Regions from separate parts of the Variovorax cryoconiti genome, predicted to be linked through region 1. Evidence: riboswitches for the same ligand, from Rfam matches in the RefSeq annotation. Region 1 holds a riboswitch; the other holds the start of a gene.
What was found. A riboswitch is a leader RNA that binds a small molecule or an ion and turns the genes downstream of it on or off. The one in region 1 is predicted to bind S-adenosylhomocysteine.

Region 1 (5,913 bases):
GCCGATGAACTTCGGCACCGGCGGGGTGTAGCCGGTCCAGTCGATCGGCGTCTTGTTGGCGCGCGCCTTCGCAAGGGGCCACAGCGGCACCTGCTTCTTGTTGGCATGCTGCAGGCGCACCTTGTCGTAGTCGGCGTTGAGTTCATCGATGTACTTCGTCGCCTGGTCGGAGAGCAGCGATTGCGCCACGCTCACGCTGCGCGAGGCGTCGGGCACGTAGACGACCGGGCCTTCGTAGTGCGGCGCGATCTTCACGGCCGTGTGCACGCGGCTGGTGGTGGCGCCGCCGATCATCAGCGGGATCTTCTTGATGCGGAAATGGTCGTCGCGCTGCATCTCGCCGGCCACGTACTGCATCTCTTCCAGGCTCGGCGTGATGAGGCCCGAGAGGCCCACGATGTCCGCGCCCTCGACCTTGGCGCGCGCCAGGATCTCGTGGCACGGGACCATCACGCCCATGTTCACCACTTCGAAGTTGTTGCACTGGAGCACGACGGTGACGATGTTCTTGCCGATGTCGTGCACGTCGCCCTTCACCGTGGCGATGATGATCTTGCCCTTGGTGCGCACGTCGCGGCCGGCCGCCTCGTCGCGCAGCTTTTCTTCCTCGATGTAGGGCAGCAGGTGCGCCACGGCCTGCTTCATCACGCGGGCCGACTTCACCACCTGCGGCAGGAACATCTTGCCGGCGCCGAACAGGTCACCAACCACATTCATGCCGTCCATCAGCGGGCCTTCGATGACGTGCAGGGGGCGGCCACCCTTGGCGAGGATCTGCTGGTACGCCTCTTCGGTGTCCTCGACGATGAACTCGGTGATGCCGTGCACCAGCGCGTGGGCGAGCCGGTCGCCCACGCTCACCGGCGCCTCGGGCGTGCCGCGCCAGTCGTTGCGCTTGCTCTCGTCCTTGGCGCCGCTCTTGGCGGTCTCGGCCACTTCGACCAGGCGCTCGCCCGCATCGGGGCTGCGGTTGAGCACCACGTCTTCGACGCGCTCGCGCAGCACCGGCTCGAGGTCGTCGTACACGCCGACCATGCCGGCGTTGACGATGCCCATGTCCATGCCGGCCTTGATCGCGTGGTACAGGAACACGGTGTGGATGGCCTCGCGCACCGGGTCGTTGCCACGGAAGCTGAAGCTCACGTTCGACACGCCGCCCGACACCTTGGCGCCCGGCAGGTTCTGCTTGATCCAGCGCGTCGCCTCGATGAAGTCGACCGCGTAGTTGTTGTGTTCCTCGATGCCGGTCGCAACCGCGAAGATGTTCGGGTCGAAGATGATGTCCTCGGCCGGAAAGCCGATCTCGTCGACCAGGATGCGGTAGGCGCGCTGGCAGATCTCGACCTTGCGCTCGTAGGTGTCGGCCTGGCCCTTTTCGTCGAAGGCCATCACGACCGCGGCGGCACCGTAGCGGCGCAGCAGCTTGGCCTGGTGGCGGAACTGATCTTCGCCTTCTTTCATGCTGATCGAGTTGACGATGCCCTTGCCCTGGATGCAGCGCAGGCCGGCCTCGATGACCTCCCATTTCGACGAATCGACCATGATCGGCACACGCGCGATGTCGGGCTCCGACGCGATCAGGTTCAGGAAGCGGACCATCGCGGCCTTGCTGTCGAGCATGGCCTCGTCCATGTTGATGTCGATCACCTGCGCGCCGTTCTCGACCTGCTGGCGCGCCACGGCCAATGCCTCTTCGAACTGGCCGTTCAGGATCATCCGCGCGAAGGCCTTGGAGCCGGTGACGTTGGTGCGCTCGCCGATGTTGACGAACAGCGTGCCGTCGCCGATGCGCACCGGCTCGAGGCCCGACAGCTTCATCGGGGGAACGGACGTGACTGCTGCTGGGGAAGACGGTTCGGACATGGGCTCACCTGGATTCGCGGGGGGTCAGGTGAGCGTCGTTGCGGGGAATGGACCCGAGCCTGGCGGGGGTGCCGCTGCAACGCTCCTCGGGGGGTCTGGATTTTAGTTGCCTTTGTTCGAAGGGATGGTTGTCCGGGGCATCGATGTGTGGCGTGGGGGCGTCGGCGGGCGGTAGGCCTGTGGGCGGCAGACGACTGCGGCCCTTCGGGCTTCGCTGCTGCTCCTCGCGAAAGGCGGGGTCCGCGCAAACTCGCTTCGCTCAAACACGCGCGGCCCTGATCCGCCTTTCGCTGCGGTGCTCGCCGCAGCCGGACAGCCGCCCACAGGCCTACCGCCCACCGACGTGGACGCGATCGTTGTGCATCTCCAGCGAGTGCGATCGTTGCTCACCCCCCAAGCCCGGCAGGCGGTGCGGGCCGGGCGCTCTCACCAAAGCCAACGATCAAGCAGTGACCACATCCCCCACCCGCACCGTCGAAAAAGCAAACGGCGGCAATCCCTTCAACAGCCGCTGCCCATACGACGTCCGCACCAGCCTCCGGTCGTAGCAGTAGACTGAAGCCCGGTCCTCCTCGCTGCGAATCGCCCGCCCCACCCACTGCGCCAGGCGAATGGCCGTCGCCGGCACCACCAGCTCGGTGAACGGATCGCGTCCCACCGTGCGCAGCCACTCGGCCCGCGCCTCGCCGACCGGGTCGTCCGGCGGCGCAAAGGGCAGCTTGGCGATGAAGACCGATTCGCAGAGCTTGCCCGGCAGGTCGAGCCCTTCGCCGAAGGACTGCATGCCGAAGACGATCGACGGCAGCCCCTCGGCCACGCGGTGGCGGTGGGTGGCGAGCAGTTGCTGGCGCGGCATGGCCGTCTGCAGCAGCACGCGCGGCTTGAGTGGGGCGGGCAGCGCCTCGACGGCCTGGCGCAACTGGTCGCGCGAGGTGAACAGCACCAGCGCACCGTGCCGAACCTCGGCCAGGTCGCGCACCAGCGACTGGACCATCTCGGCGACATAGCCGGCCGCGTCGCGTGGGTCGGCGCGGGTCTCGACGGCGATGAGCTTGCCCTGGGCGGCGTAGTCGAAGGGGCTGGGCACCTCCAGCGTCGTCGCGGCCTCGTCGCCATGCAGGCCCGATTCGCGCAGGAAGAAATCGAAGTGGCCGCAGCTGGTGAGCGTGGCGGACGTCAGCACCGCGCCGCGCACCTTGTTCCACAGATGGTGGCGCAGCGTCGCACCGGGCAGCAACGGGCTGGCGTGCGCCTGCAGCGTGGCCTGGTCGCCGTCGACCTGCAGCGTGAACCACTTGGCGGCCGGCACCGCGTCGGGTGCGGCGTCGCGCAACAGCAACTGGGCGGTGTCGAGCGTCTGCTCCAGCCGCGGGGCGAGCGCGCCGAGCTGGGCATACATCGTCGATAGCTTGCGCGCCATCGCGGGCTGCTCGCGCATCTCGGTGCGCAGGGCGCTGGCGATCACGCGCAGGGCATCGAGGAAGCCCGATGCGTGGTGCGCCACCCGGCCCAGCGGGCCCTGCAGCGCTTCGGGCAAGGCGCCCAGCGGCAGGCGCGCACGCGCGGGGCCACGGCCGGGCAAGCCCGCGGGGCCGGCGAGGTCGGTCTTCAACCCGTCGCCGTACAGGTCCATCACGAGGCGCTCGGTCTCCTGCAGCGCCTGACGCATCTGCGCGGCGTGCATCGGCACGTCGGCCACCTCGGTCACCTCGAAGCGCACGCCCACGCGCACCGCGCGCTGCGCCAGACGCTCGACCCAGCCGTGGCGGCCCAGGTCCATCCGGCAGCCGAACTGCGCGAGCGCGGTGGCCGGCAGGTGGTGCGCCTCGTCGAGCACCAGCAGGCAGTTGTCCAGCTCGGGCAGCTGCCGATTGCCGATGGAGGCCAGCAGCAGGTCGTGGTTGACCACGACCACCTGCGCGCCGACCAGCGTCTTGCGGCGCTCGTAGTAGACGCACTGGTTGAACGACGGGCAGTGCTTGCCGGTGCAGGACGCGGCGTCGGCCGCCATCGGTAACCAGGCGTCGGCGGCCGGCGGGGTGTCGAGGGTGTCGCGGTCGCCGTCCCAGGCGCCGCTCGACAGGGTCTGGGCGATGTGCGTGTAGAACTGGAGGCGAGCCTCCACTTCGTGCGCAGGCCGCGCGGGGCGCGCCTGTGCGGCTGCGTCGTCGTCGGCGAACAGGTCGTCTTCCCCGTCTTCCGCATCGTCGTCCGGCTCGGCCATCCTCCCGGTGAGGCGCTCCAGCTTCAACTGGCAGACATAGCGGCCGCGGCCCTTGGCCAGGGCGAATCGGAAGGGTTGCGGCATCAGCTTGGCGAGCGCCGGCAGGTCCTTGTGGACCAGCTGCTCCTGCAGCGCCACGGTGGCGGTGGAGATCACGACACGGGTGTTGCGCGCCAGGGCCAGCGCGATGGCCGGGGCGCAGTAGGCGAGCGACTTACCGACGCCGGTGCCGGCCTGGATCACCGCGATGGCGCGCACCGGCGGGTCGGCCGGGCCGTCGCCGTCATCGCTCTCGGTCTTGCCGAGGGTGGCGGCCGCCAGCGTGTCGGCCACCCGTTCGGCCATGCGCCGCTGGCCGTCGCGGCTGCGGAAACCGGCGCTGGCCTGGACCACCCCGTCGAACGCCTGCAGGGCGGACGCGGCCCATTCCAAAGAAGACATGCGCCGAGTGTTGCACGGCCGACCGCCGCGCTGCGGTTCAAGTGCCTCAGGCGGGTTGGGCAGCGCCTGTCGCGGACGCCGGCAGGCCGAAGATGGTGTCGAAGCCCCAGTTGAAGACGAAGGTGTAGCCCAGGAAGAACATCGCCAGGCCCAGGTCCATCAGCAGGGCCTGCAGCAGGGTGACGTTCATCCACCAGGCGAAGATCGGCACCAGGAAGCAGAGCAGCCCGACCTCGAAGCCGATGGCATGCGCGATGCGGCGCCACACGCTGCGCCCGCGCACCGCCTGGCGGGCCTCCCAGCGCTCGAACAGCGTGTTGAAGACGAGGTTCCACAGCACCGCGATCACCGAGGCCATGACTGCCAGCGCGCCCGAATGGCCCACGCCCTGGCCCGACATCAGCGCCAGCCCCACGCTCGCCGCGACGATGGCGATGCCTTCGTAGAGCGTGATGTAGACGACGCGGCGCTTGAGCCCTTGCATGGAAATCCCCGGAAAACAGTGAACAGGCGGTGGACTTTATGTGTTGATGACTGATATAAAAAGTCATCTTCTTTCAATTCATCTGATAGATCGAACGCATGGCCTTCTCCACCGACAACCTGCAGGTCTTCCTTGCCGTGCTCGACCACGGCTCGTTCTCCGCGGCCGCGCGTTCGTTGGGGCGCGTTCCGTCGGCCGTGAGCATGGCGATCGCAGGGCTGGAGGCCGAGCTCGACCTGCCGCTGTTCGACCGCAGCGGCCGCGAGCCCAAGCCGACCGCCGCCGCCCGCTCGCTGGAGCCGCAGGCGCGCCTGCTGGCCGCCCAGTTCAAGCAGCTCGACGTGCAGGCGCTGGCCCTGACGCAAGGCCTGGAGAACCGCCTGACGCTGGCCATCGCGCCCGAGCTGCTGGCGGCACCCTGGAGCGGCGCGCTCGCGGCGCTGGCGGCCGAATACCCGTTGCTCGAAGTGGAGGTGCTCGCTGCACCCCAGGCCGACGCGCTGGCGCTGCTGCATGCCGGCCGCGCGCAGCTCGCGCTCGTGTTCGAGCGGCCCAGTCTCGACGGCCGGGAAGGCTTTCAGGAAGTCGCGAGCGACACGATGGTCGCCGTCATGGCGCCGGCACACCCGGTGCTGGCCGCCGCCGGCGGGCGTCTGCGCGAGGAGCATCTGCACAACACGCGGCAGATCGTGGTGGCGGGGCGCGACCTGGCGACCAGCGACCCGCGCTTCGTCTTCGGCCGGCACGTCTGGCGCACCGACAACGCCCTGGCCGCATTGAGCCTGATCACCGCCGGCCTCGGCTGGGGTTGGCTGCCCCGCGCTTTCGCCAAGCCCCATGTGGCGGCGGGGGCGCTGCTGGAGATTCCGTTCGAAAACCTCAGCAACGGGCTCGACCTGTG
Region 2 (5,913 bases), on a different contig from region 1:
CGGAATCTCCGCGCCGCAGGCGTCGGAAAAGCGCATGAGCTGCGTGGAACTGGTGATGGGCATCACGCCCGGCACGATCGGCGTCGCGATGCCCCGACGCTGCGCCTCGTCGACGAAGCGGAAGTACGCGTCGGCGTTGAAGAAGTACTGGGTGATGGCCGAATCGGCACCGGCGCGCACCTTCTCGGCAAAAGCATTCAGGTCCGACTCCGGCGAGCGCGCCTGCGGATGCACTTCGGGGTAGCACGCCACCTCGACGTGGAAATAGCGGCCCGTCTCCTCGCGGATGAAGGCCACCAAGTCGCTCGCGTATTGGAACTCGCCGCCGGCGCCATAGCCGCTGGGCAGGTCGCCGCGCAGGGCCACCAGGCGCTTGACGCCCATGGCCTTGAGCTCACCGAGTTGGGCGCGCACCGTGGCCTTGGTGGCGCCGATGCAGGAGAAGTGGCTGGCGGCATCGCCACCCTCTTCCAGGATCTCGCGCACCGCCGCGAAGGTGCCGTCGTGCGTGGAACCGCCGGCGCCGTAGGTCACCGAGCAGAACTCGGGCTGCATCGCATAGAGCTGCTGGCGAACCGCGCGCAGCTTCACCGCGCCTTCGGGCGTCTTGGTCGGAAAGAATTCAAAGCTCAACGGAAGTTGCATGGGCAGCTCCGGCAGGGCCGTCGTCGCGGACGGCGTGAATGAAGAACTCGCGGTTGCCGTCGCCCCCGGCGATCGGGCTGTCGAGCCAGCGCACCACGCGCAGGCCGAGCGCGGCACAGGCGTCGCGCAGGCGTTGCTCGACGATCGGGTACATCGCCTCGTCGCGCACGATGCCGCCCTTGCCGACCTGGCCGGGCTGCAGCTCGAACTGCGGCTTGACCAGCATCAGCAGGTCGCCGCCGGCCGCAAGAAACGGCACCACGGCCGGCAGCACCAGCGTGAGCGAGATGAAGGACAGGTCGCCGACGATCAAGTCGAACGCAGGGTCCTCGTCCTCGGGAAAATCATCGGCCGTCAGCGCACGCGCATTGACCTTCTCGATGGCGGTCACCCGCTCATCGGCCCGGATGCGGTCGTGCAGTTGGCCGTGGCCCACGTCGATCCCGACCACATGCACGGCGCCGTGCTGCAGCAGGCAGTCGGTGAAGCCACCGGTCGACTGACCGATGTCGAGGCAGCGACGGCCGGCCGGGTCGACACCCGTCGCGGCCAGCGCGCCGTCGAGCTTCAGCCCGCCGCGCGACACGTAACGCGACTCGGCCGCATCGTCCAGTTCGAGCTCGGCAGATTCTGGAATGTCGTCGCGGTTTTTGCCCACGATGCGCCAGTCGGCGCCGCTGCCGGCGTCGCGCCAACGCAAGCCACCCGCGATGAGGCGGACGGCTTGGGAGCGCGAGGCGGCGAGGCCGCGTTCTACGAGCAATTGATCGGCACGCAAGGTGCGCCGATCAGTAGCGGTACGTGTCCGCCTTGTACGGACCCGCTTTGTCGACACCGATGTAGGCGGCTTGCGCGTCCGTCAGTTCGGTCAGCATCGCGCCGACCTTCTTCAGGTGCAGGCGTGCAACCTTCTCGTCGAGGTGCTTGGGCAGCACGTAGACCTTGCCGACTTCGTACGCGTCGGGCTTGGTGAAGAGCTCGATCTGCGCAATGGTCTGGTTCGCGAACGACGACGACATCACGAAGCTCGGATGGCCCGTGCCGCAGCCCAGGTTCACCAGACGGCCCTTGGCCAGCAGGATGATCTTCTTGCCGTCCGGGAAGGTGATGTGGTCGACCTGCGGCTTGATCTCTTCCCACTCGTACTTCTCGATCGACGCGACGTCGATCTCGTTGTCGAAGTGGCCGATGTTGCAGACGATCGCCTGGTCCTTCATCGCAGCCATGATGTCGTGCGTGATGACGTCCTTGTTGCCGGTGGTCGTCACGAAGATGTCGGCCTTGTCGGCGGCGTATTCCATCGTCACGACCTTGTAGCCTTCCATCGCGGCCTGCAGGGCGTTGATGGGGTCGATTTCCGTGACCCACACCTGGGCCGACAGCGCGCGCAGCGCCTGGGCCGAGCCCTTGCCCACGTCGCCGTAGCCGGCCACGACCGCGACCTTGCCGGCGATCATCACGTCGGTGGCGCGCTTGATGCCGTCCACCAGCGATTCGCGGCAGCCGTACAGGTTGTCGAACTTGCTCTTGGTGACCGAGTCGTTGACGTTGATCGCGCGGAACTGCAGCGTGCCCTTGGCGGACATCTCGTTCAGGCGGTGCACGCCGGTGGTCGTCTCTTCGGTCACGCCGATGATCTCTGCCGACTTGCGGGTGTACCAGGTCGCATCGATGGCGAGCTTGGCCTTGATGGCGGCGAAGAGGATGGTCTCTTCTTCGCTGGTCGGCTTGGCCAGCACGCCCAGATCCTTTTCAGCCTTCTGGCCCAGATGCATCAGCATCGTGGCGTCGCCGCCGTCGTCCAGGATCATGTTCGGGCCTTCGCCCTTCGAACCCTTGGGGCCGAAGTCGAAGATCGCGTGGGTGTAGTCCCAGTAGTCCTTCAGCGACTCGCCCTTGATCGCGAACACCGGCGTGCCGGCGGCGGCGATGGCGGCGGCAGCGTGGTCCTGCGTCGAGAAGATGTTGCACGATGCCCAGCGCACTTCGGCGCCGAGCGCTTGCAGCGTCTCGATGAGCACGGCGGTCTGGATCGTCATGTGCAGCGAACCGGTGATGCGCGCGCCCTTGAGCGACTGCGCCTTCGCGAATTCGGAGCGGATGGCCATGAGGCCGGGCATTTCGGTTTCCGCGATGCGGATTTCCTTGCGGCCCCAGGCGGCAAGGGACAGGTCGGCGATCGCCTGGTCGGCGGTGGCAACGGGGGTGGGCTTGAGAACAGCGCTCATGAGAACTCCAAGGCAAGTTGAAAACTGCCGCTGTGTTCGGGTCGACCGGAAAGGGGACTCACCGCGAGAACAGCGGATGAGCGTGGTTGCGATGGGGTCCGAGCCTCACGCCTGATGGCGCTGCAACGCTCCTCGGAGCCGACATTCTAAATGTTCGGCGTCACAAGGCAGCCACCGTCACATTCATTTTCCTTTCATCCAGTAACATTTACGCGGGCGCCGCCAGGGCACGGCCAGGAGGCGATTCTCAAAACACAGCGCAAAAAGCGCGAAAGGGAGTTGGATATGCGAGGAATTTCGAGGGCGCTCTGCGGATCGTTGCTGCTGAGCATGCTGTTGGCCGGTTGCGGAGGCGGCGGCGGTGACAGCGGTGAAAGCGCAAGCGCCAATCTGTCGAACGGCGGCACCACCCCGGCGCCGGCGGAGGCGCAGCTGACCGTCAAGGTGACCGTCAACGGCGCGCAAGCCGCGCCGGACGCGTCTGGCACTTACGCCGTGAAGCCGGGCGATGCCGTGGTCGTGACGCCGAGCCAGGCGTCCAGCTGGACGTCGACCAACGGAACGGCGAGCGCGATCACGCTGCGCAACCCCAGCATCTCCGGCAGCCAATGGGCGTCGCAGTTGGTAAACACGCTGACCGCTACAGCGCTCTACACGGTGACCGCCAGCGTGGGCACCACACTGAGCGCCACGGTCGCCTTCAGCGTGGCCGCTGGCGACGCGCGCAATGGCACCTACAAGGTCTTTGCGACCAATGGCACGCAGCAGACGCTGACACTCAACGTCGACACGAAGACCTACGAAATGCGCGAGAACGCCACCGCGGCGGAGTCCGGGTCGATCAGCGAGGACGCCAGCGTGACCGGCACCTACATGTTCGGCAGCAGTCGCATCACCACGGTCGCCAACACGGCGCGCTTCAGGTTTGCGCAGGACACTGTCGTCGGCGCGTTCCCGTTCACCGTCACCCAGGCTGCAACGACCAGCTACGCCGTCCAGCCCTTCGTGGCTTCTCGCGCCTTGGAAACGAGCGCGAGCGCACTCGACGGCGTGTACAACCGCTTCGGCATCGACGTTGCGCCAGCATCGGCCTCGTCGACCATCTCGCAATTTCAGATCGCAGGCAGCGGCACCACACTGGTTCGCTGCGTAGACAACACGATCTACCGCATTGACCAGTGCCCCGCCTTGTCGCTGCAAAGCTGGACTGTCTCGCAAGGTTCGTCCGCCGGCACGTGGGTGATGACTGAAGTTGCCAATCCGAGCAACTACTCGACCTTCGGAGTAGCGCGCCTCGGCGGCGAGAAGGTCTTCCTGATCGCCGGCAAGCTGGTCGGCAATCCAATGGCGTCCGTGTTTCGCATCGGCGTGACCGAGAGCAACGCCTGGCCGACGGGTTCCGGTTACGGCAGCAGCACGTCCGGCTCGTGGGGCTCGGTGAACGTCCAGGCGACGACTTCCACCCGCGCCGCGCTCGCCATCGACGGCACCACATCGACCGCCCAGAACACCTTCGGCCCCATGAATGCGCTCGGCCCGCTGGGCATGCGGGAGATCACCAACGGCGCCGGTGCGGGCGACTACTACTTCGCGATGCAGGGCGCCAAGCTCTTTGCGATCGTCGGCGCTGACAACCCATCGACTGCCGGCTATCTGCAGATCAATCTGATCGACTGACCCAGGCAGGCCCACTGACGGCGCGCGCCGTCAGTGGGCTCGCTAAAATCGTCGGCTTTGCGTAGCCGCCGCGCCGTAAGCGCCACGCGCTCATCGTTCTTCGCGCGCCCCGCGTTCACGCCATGACCTTCGAATCCGAAACCCGCCGCCGTCGCACCTTCGCGATCATTTCCCACCCCGACGCCGGCAAGACCACGCTGACCGAAAAGCTGCTGCTGTTCTCCGGCGCGATCCAGATCGCCGGCTCGGTGAAGGCGCGCAAGGCCTCCCGCCACGCCACGTCGGACTGGATGGAAATCGAAAAGCAGCGTGGCATTTCGGTGGCCTCGTCGGTCATGCAGATGCTGTACCGCGACCACGTGATCAACCTGCTCGACACGCCCGGCCACAAGGACTTCTCGGAAGACACCTACCGCGTGCTGACTGCCGTCGACTCGGCGCTGATGGTGATCGACGCCGCCAACGGCGTGGAAGCACAGACGCGCCGCCTGATCGAGGTCTGCCGCCAGCGCGACACACCCATCATCACCTTCGTCAACAAGATGGACCGAGAAGTGCGCGAGCCGCTCGACATCCTCGACGAGGTGGAACGCGAGCTCGGCATGCCGTGCGTGCCGATGACCTGGCCGGTCGGCCAGGGCAAGAGCTTCCGCGGGATCATGAACCTGCGCACGCAGGCGATGACGGTGTTCGAGTCCGGCAAGGAACGCCTGTCGGACGATTTCGAAACCATCCCGCTGAGCGACCGCGACACGCTGACCAAGCGCTTCGGCGCCGACTTCGAATCGGCCATGGACAGCATGGAACTGGCCACCGGCGCTTCGCCCTCCTGGGACCGCGAAGCCTTCCTCGCCGGCAAGCAGACGCCGGTGTTCTTCGGCTCCGGCGTGAACAATTTCGGCGTGATGGAAGTGCTCGACGCGCTGGTCGACCTCGCGCCGCCACCGCAGTCGCGCATCAGCACGACCATGGTCAACCGCCAGCCGGTCGTGAAAGAGGTCCTGCCCGAAGACAAGGACTTCGCAGGCGTGGTCTTCAAGGTGCAGGCCAACATGGATGCCAACCACCGCGACCGCATCGCTTTCGTGCGCATGGCCTCGGGCAAGTACACGCCCGGCATGAAGTTGAAGGTACAGCGCACCTCGAAAGAGCTGCGACCCACCAGCGTTGTCACCTTCATGAGCCAGCGCCGCGAGGCCGTGGAAGAAGCCTACGCCGGCGACATCGTCGGCTTCACGACGCACGGCGGCGTGCAGCTGGGCGACACCATCACCGACGGTGCGAACCTGATGTTCACCGGCCTGCCCTTCTTTGCGCCGGAACTCTTCATGACGGTGATCTTGAAGAACCCATTGCGCACCAA

Region 2: it holds a riboswitch for S-adenosylhomocysteine, as region 1 does, so the genes downstream of both, ahcY (adenosylhomocysteinase) here and metH (methionine synthase) in region 1, are expected to answer to the same signal.

Annotation. Positions count from the first base shown of each region.
Region 1 covers NZ_JBPJZI010000013.1:84,338-90,250, reverse strand. The annotation lists gene metH (methionine synthase) at 1-1,863, opposite strand, end outside; S-adenosyl-L-homocysteine riboswitch at 1,887-1,957, opposite strand; gene dinG (ATP-dependent DNA helicase DinG) at 2,306-4,528, opposite strand; gene ACSFA2_RS23635 (PACE efflux transporter) at 4,575-5,012, opposite strand; gene ACSFA2_RS23630 (LysR family transcriptional regulator) at 5,111-5,913, shown strand, end outside.
Region 2 covers NZ_JBPJZI010000009.1:125,162-131,074, reverse strand. The annotation lists gene metF (methylenetetrahydrofolate reductase [NAD(P)H]) at 1-645, opposite strand, end outside; gene ACSFA2_RS20270 (TlyA family RNA methyltransferase) at 623-1,423, opposite strand; gene ahcY (adenosylhomocysteinase) at 1,434-2,873, opposite strand; S-adenosyl-L-homocysteine riboswitch at 2,945-3,013, opposite strand; gene ACSFA2_RS20260 (hypothetical protein) at 3,024-4,550, shown strand; gene ACSFA2_RS20255 (peptide chain release factor 3) at 4,673-5,913, shown strand, end outside.